2 regions of the Paenisporosarcina sp. TG-14 genome follow, and region 2 is predicted to be linked to the other one. Evidence: predicted binding sites of a transcription regulator. Region 2 holds the regulator's gene; the other holds the start of a gene.
The links. Region 2 encodes NrdR, which represses ribonucleotide reductase genes. Its sites were predicted from a motif close to AACACNATATATNGTGTT; they were not measured.
Positions count from the first base shown of each region.

Region 1: a site for NrdR is predicted at 3,331-3,348, ahead of C406_RS0107990 (vitamin B12-dependent ribonucleotide reductase). Genes of this name have one in related genera too.

Region 1 is NZ_AMGD01000021.1:52,926-61,122, forward strand. Features, by position in the region: gene C406_RS21000 (hypothetical protein) at 1-218, opposite strand, end outside; gene C406_RS0107990 (vitamin B12-dependent ribonucleotide reductase) at 739-3,303, opposite strand; gene C406_RS0107995 (lipoate--protein ligase family protein) at 3,477-4,313, opposite strand; gene C406_RS0108000 (rhodanese-like domain-containing protein) at 4,732-5,112, shown strand; gene gcvPB (aminomethyl-transferring glycine dehydrogenase subunit GcvPB) at 6,512-8,002, opposite strand; gene gcvPA (aminomethyl-transferring glycine dehydrogenase subunit GcvPA) at 7,965-8,197, opposite strand, start outside.
Region 2 is NZ_AMGD01000020.1:53,350-61,546, reverse strand. Features, by position in the region: gene coaE (dephospho-CoA kinase) at 1-517, shown strand, start outside; gene C406_RS0107020 (glyceraldehyde-3-phosphate dehydrogenase) at 643-1,662, shown strand; gene speD (adenosylmethionine decarboxylase) at 1,889-2,272, shown strand; gene nrdR (transcriptional regulator NrdR) at 2,392-2,862, shown strand; gene C406_RS0107005 (replication initiation and membrane attachment family protein) at 2,884-4,290, shown strand; gene dnaI (primosomal protein DnaI) at 4,274-5,215, shown strand; gene C406_RS0106995 (Fe(3+) ABC transporter substrate-binding protein) at 5,377-6,450, shown strand; gene C406_RS0106990 (ABC transporter permease) at 6,523-8,154, shown strand; gene C406_RS0106985 (ABC transporter ATP-binding protein) at 8,156-8,197, shown strand, end outside.

The sequences.
Region 1 (8,197 bases), on a different contig from region 2:
ACTTCACGGTCATAGTAATTAATTGTTTCTGCAAGCGCTCGACAAATTAATATAATGACCGTTAATATTGGTATTGAACTCCATTTAATGTGTGTGAAATTTTGATATATAGACCACTCTAGCAACAGCCAAGTAGCACCCCCTACGACAATAGATGTTACAACTGTTGGCATTTTTTTGACAAGTAGGAACAATCCCATCACAATATTGATTACCATAAAAACAACAAAAAGTGTAAGAAGCCACTTCACTGAAATATGCGTTTGAGAAAATATTTGTATCTTTGTCCAGTTTATTGGGTTCCAAGATATAAATTTAAATACATGTAGAAAACCTAATATACTTGTAAAAACTGCAGCATGTGCAGATGATATCCAAAAATAATGAGTACTTTTCAATCAAATCACAATCCTTTCTATATTCCATTTTTGACTGATATCACTCACTCTAATCATATTTTCTGTGATTTGAAAAAACTTTAGTAAAATGATTGAGCTATACAAAAATCAACATTTAGCAACCAGTGTATTATGTGATGTCCCAGTCTCTCGATATTCAGAATATTGATGTTTATGATTAACACCGGAAGAGCCTCCAGATAAAAAGGTTGGAGTAGCAATGACTTCAACAAATATATAGAAATAGAAACGCCGCCCATTGTATCAAGTAAGATACAATGGGCGGCGTTTTTTTATTATATTGATTCATTTGTGGCTATAGTCGTTTCAATACTTTGTTCTAAAGTCCACATTTAAGTTGTGCACCGCAACTTGTACATGTATTGCAGCCACCCATTTCTTCCACTGTCCCTTGTCTACATACCGGACATTTGTTTCCTGCTTCAGAACCAATTGTCACCGTTGTAGAGCGTAAAGCTTGGATGGTATCTACTAATACAATCGGACGATTTCCCATGATTTTCTCTTCATAATGATGTTCATCCATTACATTTTCTTCGGCTTTAAGTGTTAATACTTGTGCATCTCGACTTCCGTCAACATACACTGTTCCACCTTTTGCTCCACCACGATACAGTCGTTCGTATACACCTTGTACTTGTTCCACTGTATATCCACGAGGTGCATTTACTGTTTTAGAAATAGAACTATCAATCCAACGTTGAATAATACACTGCACATCAGCATGGGCTTCAGGTGCTAATTCCATCGATGCTTTAAACCACTCTGGCAAATTATTAGCATCTACATGTGGATTTGCTTCTAAGTATTCACGTACAATATCAGCTTTTACTTCAATGAATTTACCCAAACGACCACTACGATAATATGTGAATGAGAAATAAGGTTCTAACCCTGTTGATACTCCAACCATTGTGCCTGTTGATCCCGTTGGTGCGACAGTTAATAAGTGAGAGTTGCGAATTCCATTTTCAATAATCGATTCTCTAACATGAGGTACCATTTTTTTCATGAATCCTGTATTAATGAAAGCTTGGCGCAATCGATTTGTTTCTTCTTCCGTTTCACCTTGTAAGAACGGGAAGCTCCCACGTTCTTTTGCAAGCTCAGCAGAAGTTTCATACGCTGCTACAGCAATTGTTTCAAAAATTTGATCAACTAAAACATTACCTTCATCTGATCCATATTCTTTTTCACAATAAATTAGTAAGTCAGCTAGTCCCATAACACCAAGGCCAACACGACGTTCACCACGGGCTTGTACTTCGTTCTCTTCCAAGAAGTAAGGTGTTGCATCAATCACGTTATCTTGCATACGTACACCGACACGCACGGTTTCTTTTAGACCTTCAAAATCGACTGTTTTCGACTCTTTTTGAGCAAATTGTGCTAAATTGACAGCTGCCAAGTTGCATACTGAATATGGCGCTAAAGGTTGTTCTCCGCATGGATTCGTTGCTACCACTTGTTGTCCATATGCTTTTGCATTGGTCATTTCATTTGCATTATCAATAAAGAAAATCCCAGGTTCTGCTGAGTATGTTGCGCAAATGTTGATTAAATTCCATAAGTCTTTCGCTTTCATCGTACGATAAGTACGTACGCTATGACCTTGTTTTTCCCATTCACGAATGTCTCCAATTTCATGCCATTTCTCATTATAAACAGCCATTTCTTCAGAAGTGTAAGTTTCAACAGCAGGGAATCGAAGTGCATGATCGCCATCTAGTTCTACTTCTTTCATAAAGTCATCAGTTAGCGTAACTGAAATATTAGCACCAGTTAAAAACTCTGAATTGTTTACGCTGTAAGTACCACCATCTGTTAACTTTGTCTCTGCATCGCGGATAATTCCATCACTAAATCCACCTAGACCAGGTATTGCCTTGTAATTAACTATCCCTTGATACATCGCTTCTTCTTGCTGTGTTAAAGGTTTAAAGTTAAGTTTATCTTTCGCTAGTTCTTTGATGGTTTCATCCTCTGTATTCTCGATTAAAAAGCGAAGAATTCTAGGATTTTGCATTTTTGAAATAATAAATTCTGCAATATCAGGATGCCAATCAGCTAGCATGATCATTTGAGCACCACGTCGGCTGCCACCTTGTTCAACTAGATGAGTTAACTTCGCGATATCGTCTAACCATGATACAGAGCCAGATGATTTTCCGTTAACACCTTTTGCAAGCGTATTACGTGGACGTAGTGTTGATCCATTCGTTCCAACGCCACCACCACGACTCATGATTTCCATCACTTGTTTACGATGATCAGAAATCCCTTCACGCGAATCCGGCACAAACGGCATAACATAACAGTTGAAATAGGTTACATCGGTACCTGCTCCCGCTCCATAAAGAACTCGTCCAGCAGGTATAAATTTCAATGCTACCAATTGTTCATAAAACTTTTGGAACCATTCTTGTTTCTTTTCTTCAGTTGTTTCTACTGATGCTAATCCAGTTGCATTACGTTTTGCAATTTGTTCATAATAAACTTCCAGCGGTTTTTCAATTACATGTATTGAACGATTAACGATTCCCGATTGTTGTTCAGTTGGGTCATCAATGGCACTTCTGTAGTCCTCTTCAATTAACACTTTTGCCTTGTTTGTTGCACGGTCTATAGAGACAATATAGCCTAAGCCACGAGCTGGGAATTTAGGATCTTCTTTCACCGTTAATACGACGAAATCTCCTGCTTTCAACGTTTCCTTTGACATATCTTTAAACGAATAACGATCGAGCATTACTAACCGAGAAACACCTTTGTGCGTCAATGTCATGTCTGGTGTAATGGGGTGTACTTGAGTGAAAGATGCTATGTCCTGATTCAATGCATTAATGTTCAATTTACCAATCGTATCTTTAGAAATTAGTACCATAATTCATTCCTCCTATGTAAGGTAAAAAACACTATATATAGTGTGTATAATTAAATATATTACTACATATTGATATTTAAATCAATTGAAGCGCATGTATGGTCGAACATACATACGCAACGTCTATAGGCAAATAATCCTTATTTTATATTAAAAATAATACTTTATACCCTCTATTTTCGATAAGTCCAATCATCATTTGCATAACGCCTAGTCTCTAACGCTTTTACATATTCTAATTGGTCATTTGTCAGAGAATAAGGCTCAAGATTAACATTTAACCCCTCTGCAAATCCACTTTTAAATGCTTCTATACATTCTTCAATAGTTGCGGGAGTTTTGAGAATACGATTAATCGCAACTGCTTTTTCAGATATTCCCCTAAGAACACGAGCTTTCATCTCTTCAGATCTATAGTTAAATAAAGAGACGAGTTTGTCTTCATCCAAATCGAGTAAGATCGCTCCGTGCTGTAGGATAACACCTTTTTGTCGCGTTTGTGCACTGCCTGCTACTTTCTTACCTTCTACTACCAACTCATACCAAGATGGTGTATCAAAACAAACAGCACTTTTAGGATTTTTTAAATCACTTTTTTTCTCTTCTGTATCAGGCACTGAAAAATAGGCATCTAACCCAAGTTTTTGAAATCCAATTAATAATCCTTCGCTTAAAACGCGATATGCTTCGGTAACTGTCCTAGGCATATTTGGATAGTCTTCACTAACAATCACACTATATGTTAACTCATGTTCATGCAAAACTCCTCGACCACCAGTTGGACGACGAACAAAACCTAAGTTATGCTTTTTAACTTCTTCCATATTAATTTCTTTAGCCACATTTTGGAAGTATCCAATAGATAATGTGGCAGGATTCCATCTGTAGAAACGTATAACTGGTGGGAGGAGTCCTTCACTATGCCAGTCTAGTAACGCTTCATCTAACGCCATATTAAAGGATGGACGACAAGCACCAGAATTAATAAAATACCAAATCGGTTTAGACATGTATTTTCCTCCTCGCAATGCTATTTATATTAACAAAATGATTGTTCTGTGGCTACTGTTTATTTTTTAGACTTTGAAAATGGAAGCATTCGCTTTTTTCTTCTGCTTCTGAAATTCTCTTCTGTATAGGGCAACAACATCAAGGTCCGATAATTTTTTATCATACCACTTCGTTATCGATCGATTTACCGTGCCAATCGTACTATGATGGATGTATTTTAGTAGCATATTTTTAAAATCGCTAAACTTACTAGCAATTTTAATGGTTTCTTTTATCAATTACACTAAAAAGGAACATACGATCCTTTTTTGACCATTTATATTTAGGTAAAAGCAATTCATTTCCTCTTAAAAAAGTGGGTTTTCTATCTATAAACTTGTATAATAAGAACATAGAGAGAGAAAGGGGAAATAAGTTGTGGAGTATTTATATATTATTGCTGCCGGTTTATTTGGGTTAGTGATCTATTTTTTAATTTCATCACTCCGATTAAAAAAAGCCGTGTCAGTTTTATCGCAAGAACAGTTTATTGAAGGATACCGAAAAGCACAACTTGTAGACGTTCGTGAACCAAAAGAATTTGACGGAGGCCACATTCTAGGTTCTCGTAACATTCCTTCATCACAAATGCGTCAACGTTTTAAAGAGATTCGTCCAGACAAGCCCGTCTATTTATATTGCCAAAATAGCGCAAGAAGTGCACGTACAGCTTTGTTTTTAAAGAAAAAAGGATGCACACAGATTTATCAATTAAAAGGCGGTTTCCGCCAATGGACTGGTAAAATAAAAACAAAATAAGTATATTAAGGTTCTTCCATTTGGAGGAACCTTTTTTTCTTCTAAAAAGTAATGCTAGGAAAGTACGATTAATTTAAGTGTAAGCTAAGGAGATTCAATACAACTTCTCCTTGGAAACCCTAATCTTTTAAGGTGAAAAAATAAAGGGCGAGTCCTATACTTATTCACTTTTCTAGGTTATTGTGCAGTATGTCTGCCGTCCAAAACGACCAGGAAATCTTTGTCGAACAATATGACAAAAAGTTTATACTTTCTTCTCTATAAAGAAAAACCGGCAAGTGCACCCGGTCCTTTAAAAAAGTACAGATGATTTAAGTATCAGTTTAAAGAATAAGACAGCCTTCTATTTAGATCTAGCGATTTCCGTTGCAGGCGGACGCTTTCCGTGGGCACGGCCTCAGCCGCTTCACTCGCTCCGCTCGCTGCAGGGTCTTCGGCTCGCGCTTTTCCCACCGGAGTCGCCGCCTTCCACTTCAATCATTCTCCTAATTATAAATCAACAGTGATGACAATATGTTATAAAAATAAATATAAAAAGTCGTCTTGTTAGCTGAATGTACCAACTCCTAAATTTAGATAGGATTACTAAACAAGTTTATATTACTTAACAAACATCACTTCCACTGAAATTCAAGAGGAGACTTGTGAGCTTTAAAAAAGAGAATCACCTCTTTACATTTATCTGTTTAGCGTGAGTCTCGCCTTGGAAATTCATGTTAGTTTCCATATACTAAAAACACTATGAACACGGGGTTCATGACACTCTATAGTTCTATTTTTAGTGACAATTATTTGAAATCGTGAGCGATACAAAGCTAGCAGAAATACTTCTTCTACACTATTTCTAAAAAGAGAAATACTAGCTCAAAGTACCAGAATTTCAGTGTTCATGATGCAAAACACTGCATTTTTCCATTATTTAAAGTACAGTGACTTTCTGGCCTTAAAAAGTATATATTCTGTTCTTTTTAAGTTATCTTTTCATTTGTGATCAATTCGAAAACATTACTTGATTGAAGCGGAAGGCGACGAAAAAACATGTGCTCCTGCGGTTACTCGTCGCAAAGATATTGGACGAATGACAGTTCGTCCAATATCTTTCCTACGGGTTTAGCGGGACAGGCGAGACCCCGCAGTGGAGCGCCAAGTGGAACAAAGGCTAAGAACGTCACATCATGTGACAACGCCTTTGTGACCAACATCGTGTTGGCCTGAGGAGGCTCGTCGCCCGCCCAGTGGAAAGCGTCCGCCTGGAGCGCAAATCAGCGATATCATACTAGAACCTACTCCTTAAAATACCAGGAATACTGGATTCATGGCTCACTAAATTTATATACTTTCTTGTATTGTAAAAAAGGGTCCTCCCGCTCTCGCGGAAAGACCCTTTTTTTATATTTCTTTATATTTTTTTATAACGTAAAACTGGTGTACGTGCAGCTTTGGTCTCGTCCAAACGTTTAATTACCGTTGTATGAGGTGCCTGTTGGACGATTTCTGGCGTCTCTTCTACTTCTTTAGCTATTTGTATCATAGCATCGATAAACGCGTCTAATGTTTCTTTAGACTCTGTCTCCGTTGGTTCAATCATCATCGCTTCTTCCACATTTAATGGGAAGTAAATTGTAGGTGGGTGATAGCCGAAGTCAAGAAGACGTTTTGCCATATCTAATGTACGCACGCCTAGTTTCTTTTGACGACGACCACTTAAAACAAATTCATGCTTACAATGACGATCATAAGGCAAGTCAAAGTGCGGTTGTAAACGACGCATCATATAATTTGCATTAAGTACTGCATATTCAGTGATGGCTTTCAAACCATCTGGACCCATTGAACGAATATACGTGTACGCTCGGACGTTAATACCAAAGTTTCCATAAAAAGGTTTAACTCGTCCGATTGATTGAGGACGGTTGTAATCAAAGTGATATCCTTCTTCTGTCTTCACTAAAACAGGTTTTGGTAAGAATGGAATCAAGTCTTTCTTTACGCCTACTGGACCAGAACCTGGACCACCGCCACCATGTGGACCTGTGAAGGTTTTATGCAAGTTTAAGTGTACACAGTCAAAGCCCATATCTCCTGGACGTGCTTTAGACATTACAGCATTTAAGTTAGCTCCATCATAATACAATTTACCACCAACACCATGAATAATTGAAGCCATTTCTAAAATGTTTTCTTCAAATAAGCCTAGTGTGTTTGGGTTTGTTAACATTAATGCTGCCGTATCATCACCTACAACACGTTTTAAATCCTCTAAGTCGACTAATCCATTCTCATCAGACTTAACTGTTATCGTATCGAATCCCGCAACAGTTGCAGATGCAGGGTTCGTACCGTGTGCAGAGTCAGGGACAATAACTTTAGTACGTTGTGTGTCGCCATTTGCTAAATGGAATGCGCGAATCATCATAAGTGCAGTCCATTCACCGTGTGCTCCAGCAGCAGGTTGTAGTGTTAAATCGTCCATACCTGTAATTTCAATTAAATGTTCTTGCAAATCGTACATTAATTCCAATGCACCTTGAACCGTATCTTCATCTTGAAGAGGATGAATGTCTGCAAATCCAGGGAAACGTGCAACGGATTCATTGATTTTTGGATTGTATTTCATCGTACATGATCCAAGTGGATAGAATCCTGAATCGACACCATGGTTACGTTTTGATAATGCCGTATAATGTCTCATAATGTCTAGCTCAGATACTTCAGGAAGTTCTGCAGGTTCTTCGCGAAGCAAACCTTCAGGTAATAAAGATGATAAATCTACTTCCGGAATATCAAGTTCTGGCAAGCTATAGCCAATACGGCCTGGTTTTGTTATTTCAAAAATTAGTGGTTGATTTTCTTTATGCACGGAAAGACCCCATTTCTTGCACAAGCGCATCGATTTCTTCTTTTGTTCGTTGTTCAGTAACTGCGATTAACGCATGTCCTTCTAACTTTTCATCAACTTTACCCAAGTCATATCCACCGATTATTCCTACTTTAAATAATTCTTTGTTTAGTGCAGATACAGACCCCTTAACATTTACAACGATTTCATTGAAATGTGCACCTTGGTACACAACTTCAAATCCTG
Region 2 (8,197 bases):
TCCAATCATCGATGCAGACTTAGTTGCACGACAAGTTGTAGAACCGGGAACAGCTAACTTACAAGAAATTGAACGTGTATTTGGACATGTGGTGATGAATGAGGACGGCACATTAAATAGGGATTCTCTTGGTCAACTTATTTTTCATGATCCTGCAAAAAGGAAACAATTGAACGATTTGATGCACCCAGCGATACGTAATGAAATGTTACGCATGCGAGATGAGCTGTTTGAGCAGGGTCAAAAAACTATAATTATGGATATTCCTCTTTTATTTGAAAGTCGCCTTCAACATTTTGTTGATAAAATACTCGTGGTTTCAGTTACTGAAGAGATGCAATTGCATCGTTTAATGAATAGGAATTCTTTATCAAAAGAAGAAGCAGAAACACGAATACAGTCACAATTACCAATTTCCGAAAAAGAAAAAGGTGCTGATGCAGTCATTTATAATAATGGATCAATTGACCAGTCTAAAGTTCAATTAGAGCGTATATTAGCTGAGTGGGACATTTAATGTCCCAATTTCTGAAAAATAGAACATTTCTACATAGCGAATTTACTGTATTACTTAATGTAAATTATGTTATACTATTTCGTGGATAAAGATGAACAGTATAACATATTTGTAGGAGGATTTTCATGCAAGCTTCTATAGCAATTAATGGATTTGGACGTATAGGTCGTATGGTTTTTCGTCAAGCAATTGTTCAAGATGATTTAAACGTGGTAGCAATTAATGCTAGTTATCCAGCAGAAACATTAGCACATTTGATTAAGTATGACACAAATCACGGGACGTTTTCTGGTGAAATTGTGATCGAAGAACATGCTTTAATCATAAATGGGAAACGTGTTCAATTATTGAATGATCGTGACCCATTAAATTTACCTTGGAAAGAAATGGGCATCGATATTGTCATTGAAGCAACTGGTAAATTTAATGAGCGTGAAAGAGCGGCATTACATTTAAAAGCTGGTGCCAAAAAAGTTATTTTAACAGCACCTGGTAAAAATGAAGACATAACGATTGTTATGGGTGTAAATGATGACAAATTAAATATTAATGAACATGATATTATTTCCAATGCAAGTTGTACAACGAATTGTTTAGCACCAGTAGCTAAATTATTAAATGATAAATTTGGTATTGATAATGGTTTATTGACGACTGTTCATGCATATACCAGTGATCAAAATAACCTTGACAATCCACATAAAGATTTACGCCGTGGAAGAGCTTGTGCACAGTCAATCGTTCCTACGACCACAGGAGCAGCCAAAGCAATAGCATTAGTGTTACCTGAATTAAAAGGAAAGCTTCACGGGTTGTCACTGCGTGTACCAACACCTAATGTTTCATTAATTGATCTTGTAGTGGACTTACAAACTGACGTAACAGTCGAAGAATTAAATGCTACATTTATTGAAGCTTCTGAAGGTGCCATGAAGGGCGTCCTTGGTTTCACAATAGAACCACTTGTTTCGATTGATTTCAATTCAAATCCACACTCAGCAATTATTGACGGATTATCGACAATGGTAATGGGGAAACGCAAAGTAAAAGTTCTTGCTTGGTATGATAATGAATGGGGTTATTCAGCTCGTGTAGTCGATTTAGCCAAAAAAGTTGGACTTGCTTTAAAAGTTTATCAAACGTAAAAAAAATTCCTTCCTGCTCCTTGTTTGGAGCAGAAAGGAATTTTTTTTAATTACTTGCATTGTCGATAAATACATCATATAATGTAAATCGTGTACTTTAATTGTACACACTGACTACTTAAAGGGTTAGGACCTCTTTGGACTAACTTTCCCCCGTGGTAGTCGACTTTAAGAATTCTTCAAATTTCTTAAATTCTATATAAGGGGGAAACGAACCATGCAAACGATGGAAACAATGGGACGTCATGTTATTGCAGAACTTTGGGAATGCGAATTTGACAAACTAAACGATGTTAATTTTATTGAACGGACATTTGTAGAAGCAGCACTTAAAGCAGGAGCAGAAGTACGTGAAGTAGTATTTCACAAATTTGCACCACAAGGTGTAAGTGGAGTAGTGATTATTTCAGAATCACATTTAACAATTCATAGCTTTCCAGAACACGGTTATGCAAGTATTGATGTATATACATGTGGCGATTTAGATCCGACAATTGCTGCTAAATATATTGCTGATGCACTTGGATCACAAACTAGTGAAATGACTGAAATTCCACGCGGTATGGGTCCTGTTACAGTGGGTAAAGCTCGCGTAACAGCACTTGCATAATAACTAGACTCTAAAATGAGTAAGCAGAGGAAGAAATTCCTCTGCTTTTTCGATTTTTATGAAGTTTTTTTGATATACTAGGAATATAAAACGAATGACTAAATTCAGGAGATAAAAATATGAGATGTCCAGCTTGTCAATATAACGGAACGCGCGTCGTGGATTCAAGACCGGTTGACGATAGTAAAGCAATACGAAGAAGAAGAGAATGTGAAGAATGCGGGTTTCGCTTTACTACATTTGAAAAAGTAGAAGAAATGCCATTGATTGTTGTAAAAAAAGATGGTTCACGCGAAGAGTTTAGCCGTGAAAAAGTATTGAGAGGTCTTATTCGGGCATGTGAAAAACGTCCTGTTTCACTCGATGCTCTTGAAGAAGTCGTATTTTCAATTGAAAAAGATTTACGTCGTATAGGGAATTCAGAAGTGAAATCTGAAGATGTTGGTGAAATGGTTATGGACCGATTAGCAATGATTGATGAAGTCGCGTATGTACGTTTCGCTTCGGTGTATCGTCAGTTTAAAGATATTAACGTGTTTATTGATGAATTAAAAGAATTATTAAAGAAAAATCCACAAGACAAACAGTAAGGAACAGGAGGGCGATGTTGCATGCAACTTTTATTTAAAGAACTTCAACCAGTAGATAGCTTCATCATCCAAATGCCTCATCCACTTGCTGACACAGATCGCCAACTTGTGACCATGTTGTATAAACCAATTATAGGCTCCGATGCTATGAGCCTATACTGCACTTTATGGGCAGAATCAGACAGTCAAATAACTGAACAATTATCACATTATTATTTAATGGATGTTTTAAATATGTCCCTAAAGAAAATATTTGATGCACGCGTTGCTCTGGAAGCCATTGGCTTGATGAAAACGTGGAAAAAAGATGATTTAGATAAGCGCATGTTTATTTATGAAGTAGTGGCCCCACTCGATGCTGCCTCGTTCTTTAGTGAACCGATTTTAGCCACGTCATTATACAGTGTCATCCATGAAAAAGCATATCTTCGGGTAAGAGAACGATTTATGAAAAAGCAAGCTTTGCAAGGGGGTTACGAAAACGTCTCAAGAGACTTACAAGACGTATTTAAGAGTAACCATGACTACACTAAACTCGGGCATATCTTTGATCCTGTTCAACTGGATCAAGCAAGCCGACCAGAAAAATTCCCTTTTTATTCAATGGATTTTGATTTTGATTTATTAAAATCGGGTTTATCTGAAGTTATGATCCCTTCTAATGTTCTAACATTACCTGTAAAAGAAATGATTGCGAAAATGGCTTTTTTATATTCGCTAAATGCAATTGATATGCAAAAGGTTCTAATGATGGCCATTGATGATCAAAATCGTATTACAGAAGAACGCTTAAAAAAAACAGCTGCTGATTATTACAAACTATCTATTTCTTCTAAACCACCTCGACTTACACAAAAATTAAAACAACAGAATGAAGTGGATACTACAGAAATAAAACTTTCTAAAGATCAATCTTTGATTAAGTATTTAGAAGAAACTCCACCATTAGAAGTTTTGAGAGAAATCTCAAAAGGTAAGGAACCACTGCCGGTGGAAGTCGAATTAGCGAATGAACTCATCTTTATATATGGTTTTCCGCCAGCTGTAATAAATGTATTATTACAATTTGTTTTGATCCGCGCGAAAATGAAATTAAATAAGAATTATGTGCACAAAATTGCAGCCCATTGGCAGCGCGAAAATATTCAAACTGCCGAGCAAGCCATAGAAATATCAAGAAAAGAACATGATCAATATGTTGATTGGCAAAATACAGAAAAAACTGCAAAGACTCCATCTTATAAACGCAAAAATACACAACGAGATGAGAAAGTACCTGATTGGTTTTATAAAGCAAAGGAAACACGCTCATCAAGACAAACGGTTGAGAATGAGGTAACTGAAGATTGGGAAGAAAAAAAACAACAGTTGCTTAAAAAACTCGGCGTAACAGAGGGGCAGGCCAAAACTAATGGAACCAATAAGTGAGACATTAAAACGTGTTGTAAATGCACCAGCATTTTCGGAGCGATATGAAAAAATGAAAATAGAAATTCTTGAAAACAGAGGAGTACAAGAATTTCTAGCAGCAAATCCAGAAGTCGTAAATAAAAGCATGGTTGATCGTGGGCTTGGAAAACTTTATGAGTATACTTCTCAAAATCATGACTGCAATAACTGTGAAAACGTGGCAAACTGTCATAACATGATGAAAGGTTATGTGCCAAAACTAACGATTAATCGTGGATTGATTGAATTGGATTATTCTAGATGTCTGCAAAAGACCATTGAAGATGAACGTCGTGAAGTGTCTGCGATGATTTCGAGTATGCATATGCCAAAAGACGTTATGGAAGCAAGACTTTCAACGGTTATTTATGATCACAACACACGTGTAAATTTAGGGAATCACGCTAGTGCTTTTATGGAAGAAGTAAAAGCTACTGGGAAAGTACCTTCAAAAGGTTTTTATATTTACGGAGAGTTTGGCGTTGGGAAATCCTATGTATTAGGCGCTATGGCGAATGAACTCGCAGAACAAAGAATCAAAACAGTTCTCGTTTATGTTCCGGAGTTTCTGCGCGAGATGAAACATGCAATTCAAGATCAATCTCTTCAAGAAAAAGTTGACTATGTGAAAAAAGCGCCTGTTCTCATGCTAGATGATCTAGGTGCGGAATCTTTATCGACTTGGACACGAGATGAGATTCTAGGAACGGTTTTACATTACAGAATGGCTGAAAATTTGCCGACCTTTATCACTTCTAACTTCAGTTACGAAGGGTTAGAAGACCACTTAACCCTAACGGGAAAAGGGGAACTTGAGCTTGTAAAAGCTGCAAGAATTATGGAGAGAATTCGTACGACCACCATCCCAATAAAGTTAAGCGGGAAAAATAGAAGAGACGGATAAAGTAAAAAGAGTGGAGAAATCCACTCTTTTTACTTTTTTGAATAATTAGAAAATATTAAATTTGGGGATATGTTATTGACAATCTCTATATCACATTTATAATTGAGATTGAGAATCGTTTTCAATAAGGATTCATCATAATTTTTAGGGAGAGACATTCAATGAAAAAAGTACTATACTTATTTTTGACGTTAGCATTGCTAGTATTATCAGCTTGTGGCAACGATTCAACATCTAAAAGCACGACGAACGATACAAAAGATACAAAAGAAACCACTGAAAGCAAAGAAGTAAATCTATATACAGCGCGTCATTATGAAGTAGACGATCAGCTTTATGCAAAATTTGAAGAAGAGACAGGGATTAAAGTTAACCTTATTAAAGGTGATGCTGACGAATTACTTGAACGAATTAAACGTGAAGGAGACGCAACACCAGCAGATTTATTCTTAACTGCTGATGCTGGACGTTTATATCGTGCAAAAGAGGATGGTCTATTACAAGCAGTTTCAAGTGATTTATTAGATCAGCAAATTCCTGCTAACTACCAAGACAAAGACCAAATGTGGTATGGTTTAACTAAGCGTGCTCGTGTTTTGATATATAACAAAGAAACTGTAAAACCTGAAGAATTATCAACATATGAAGCATTGACAGAAGAGCAGTGGAAAAGCCGTGTCTTGATTCGTAGCTCTGAAAACATCTATAATCAGTCTTTGGTAGCATCGTTTATTGGAATTAACGGTGAAGAAAAAACGAAAGAATGGGCTAGAGGACTTGTAGCAAACTTTGCGCAAACACCTCAAGGTGGCGACCGCGACCAAGCAAAAGCAATAGCAGCTGGTATTGGTGATGTAGCTATTATGAATTCTTACTACTTTGGTCAAATGTTGAATTCTTTGGAACCAGAAGAAGTTAAAGTAGCAGAAGGGTTAGGCTTATTCTTCCCTAACCAAGAGACAACAGGTACACATGTAAATGTAAGTGGAGCTGGAGTCGTGAAAACATCTAAAAACAAAGACAATGCAATTAAACTTCTTGAGTTCTTATCAGCTCCTGAAGCCCAAAGTACGTTTGCAGAAGCAAACTATGAATACCCAGTTAACGAATCAGTAGAACCTTCTGAATTGCTTAAATCATGGGGCGAATTTAAAGAACAAGATATTTCATTATCTGTTCTTGGCGATAACAATGCAAAATCAATTTTAATTTTTAACGAAGTTGGTTGGAAATAATCAAATAAAATGCCCTTGTTACGACTATTCGTAACAAGGGATTTCTTGCGATTGGATAAGAGGTGTTGAGACGTGCAAAGAAAACTAGCGAATGTAAATATGTGGACGGTATCAGCAGCAATCATTATGATTCTATTATTTTTGCCAAACTTAACGATTGTAAAGGGAATTTTTACACCTTCCAATGAAAACTGGGCACATATGAAAGAATTTGTTATGGGATCTTTTATAAAAACGTCTTTTATCCTTATTAGTGCAACAGCTATTTTGACTATTATTATCGGCTTAAGCTTAGCTTGGATCATTGTACAATATGATTTTCCTTTGCGACGATTTTTAAAGTGGACGCTTATATTGCCACTATCAATTCCTCCTTTTATTGGTGCATACACGTATCATGGGATTGTCAACTACACAGGTGTTGTTCAAACAACACTACGTGACCAATTTGGCATGAATCTGAATCAATCATACTTTGATATTATGAATTTGCCTGGTGCAATTTTTATTTATACGATGTTTTTATATCCGTATGTGTATACGATTACACGAATTTTCTTATCTCAGCAATCTGCTTCTCTAATAGAAAGTGCTCGAATGTTAGGGAAAGGTTCTTGGCGTACTTTCTTTCAAGTTGTAGTACCGATTTCCAGAGTTTCTGTCATTGGTGGAGCAAGTTTAGTTGTTCTGGAAGTGTTAAATGACTATGGTGTTGTAAAATACTTTGGCATTCAGACGTTTACAACGGCGATTTTTCAATCCTGGTTTGGTTTAGGCGATATTGAAACGTCAATTAAACTTGCTGCATCACTTATGGGGTTTGTAATTATAATCTTAATGATCGAAAAACTATTACGAGGTAGACGTCAATACAGTTACTCAACGACCAAAGTGCGACCCTTACAACTCATTCAGTTGAAAGGTTTGAAAGCACTTTTAGCTACTAGTTATGGATTAATTATTTTAAGCTTAGGCTTCTTTATTCCAATAGCTCAGCTTATTGATTGGACAATCTTAACGTTTGGTACAATTCCAATAAGTGAATTCATGTCCTATGTGAAAAATTCAGTTTTAGTTGCTGGAATAACCGCAACAGTTATTATTATTTTTGCATTAATTGTTGGGAATTTCAGTCGCTTAGTACATGGGAAAGTAGCGAATTTGTTGCCTAAATTATCGATTCTCGGTTATTCTATACCAGGAGCGGTCATTGCTGTTGCTGTTGTCACAGCATTTATCGGACTTGATCGTTTTTTAGCACCTTTGTATCAACTGATGGGTATTAGTACAACACTTGTACTAAGCGTAAGTTTAATTATGTTAATTTCTGCTTATATTATTCGATTTTTCGCAATTGGTTATAATTCCATCGAATCTGGATATGATAAAATTGGAACAGATTTTAGAGACGCCTCTAGACTTCTCGGTGTCGGTCTGACAAAAACATTTTTCAAAGTTGATTTACCTATGTTAAAAGGAGCCATTATTAGCGGGTTTCTATTAATTTTTATTGATATCTTGAAAGAAATTCCGTTAACGTTAATTTTACGTCCATTTAATTTCGATACGCTCTCTACGAAAGCATTTCAATATGCAAGTGATGAAAAAATCATGGAAGCTTCGCAAGCTTCGTTATTAATTGTTGGAATAAGTGCCCTGGCTATTTATATTTTCTATAAGTTTCTAGAAAAGGAGCGTGATTGATATGTTTATTTCCATTAAAAATGTTTGTTTCTCGTATCCAAAT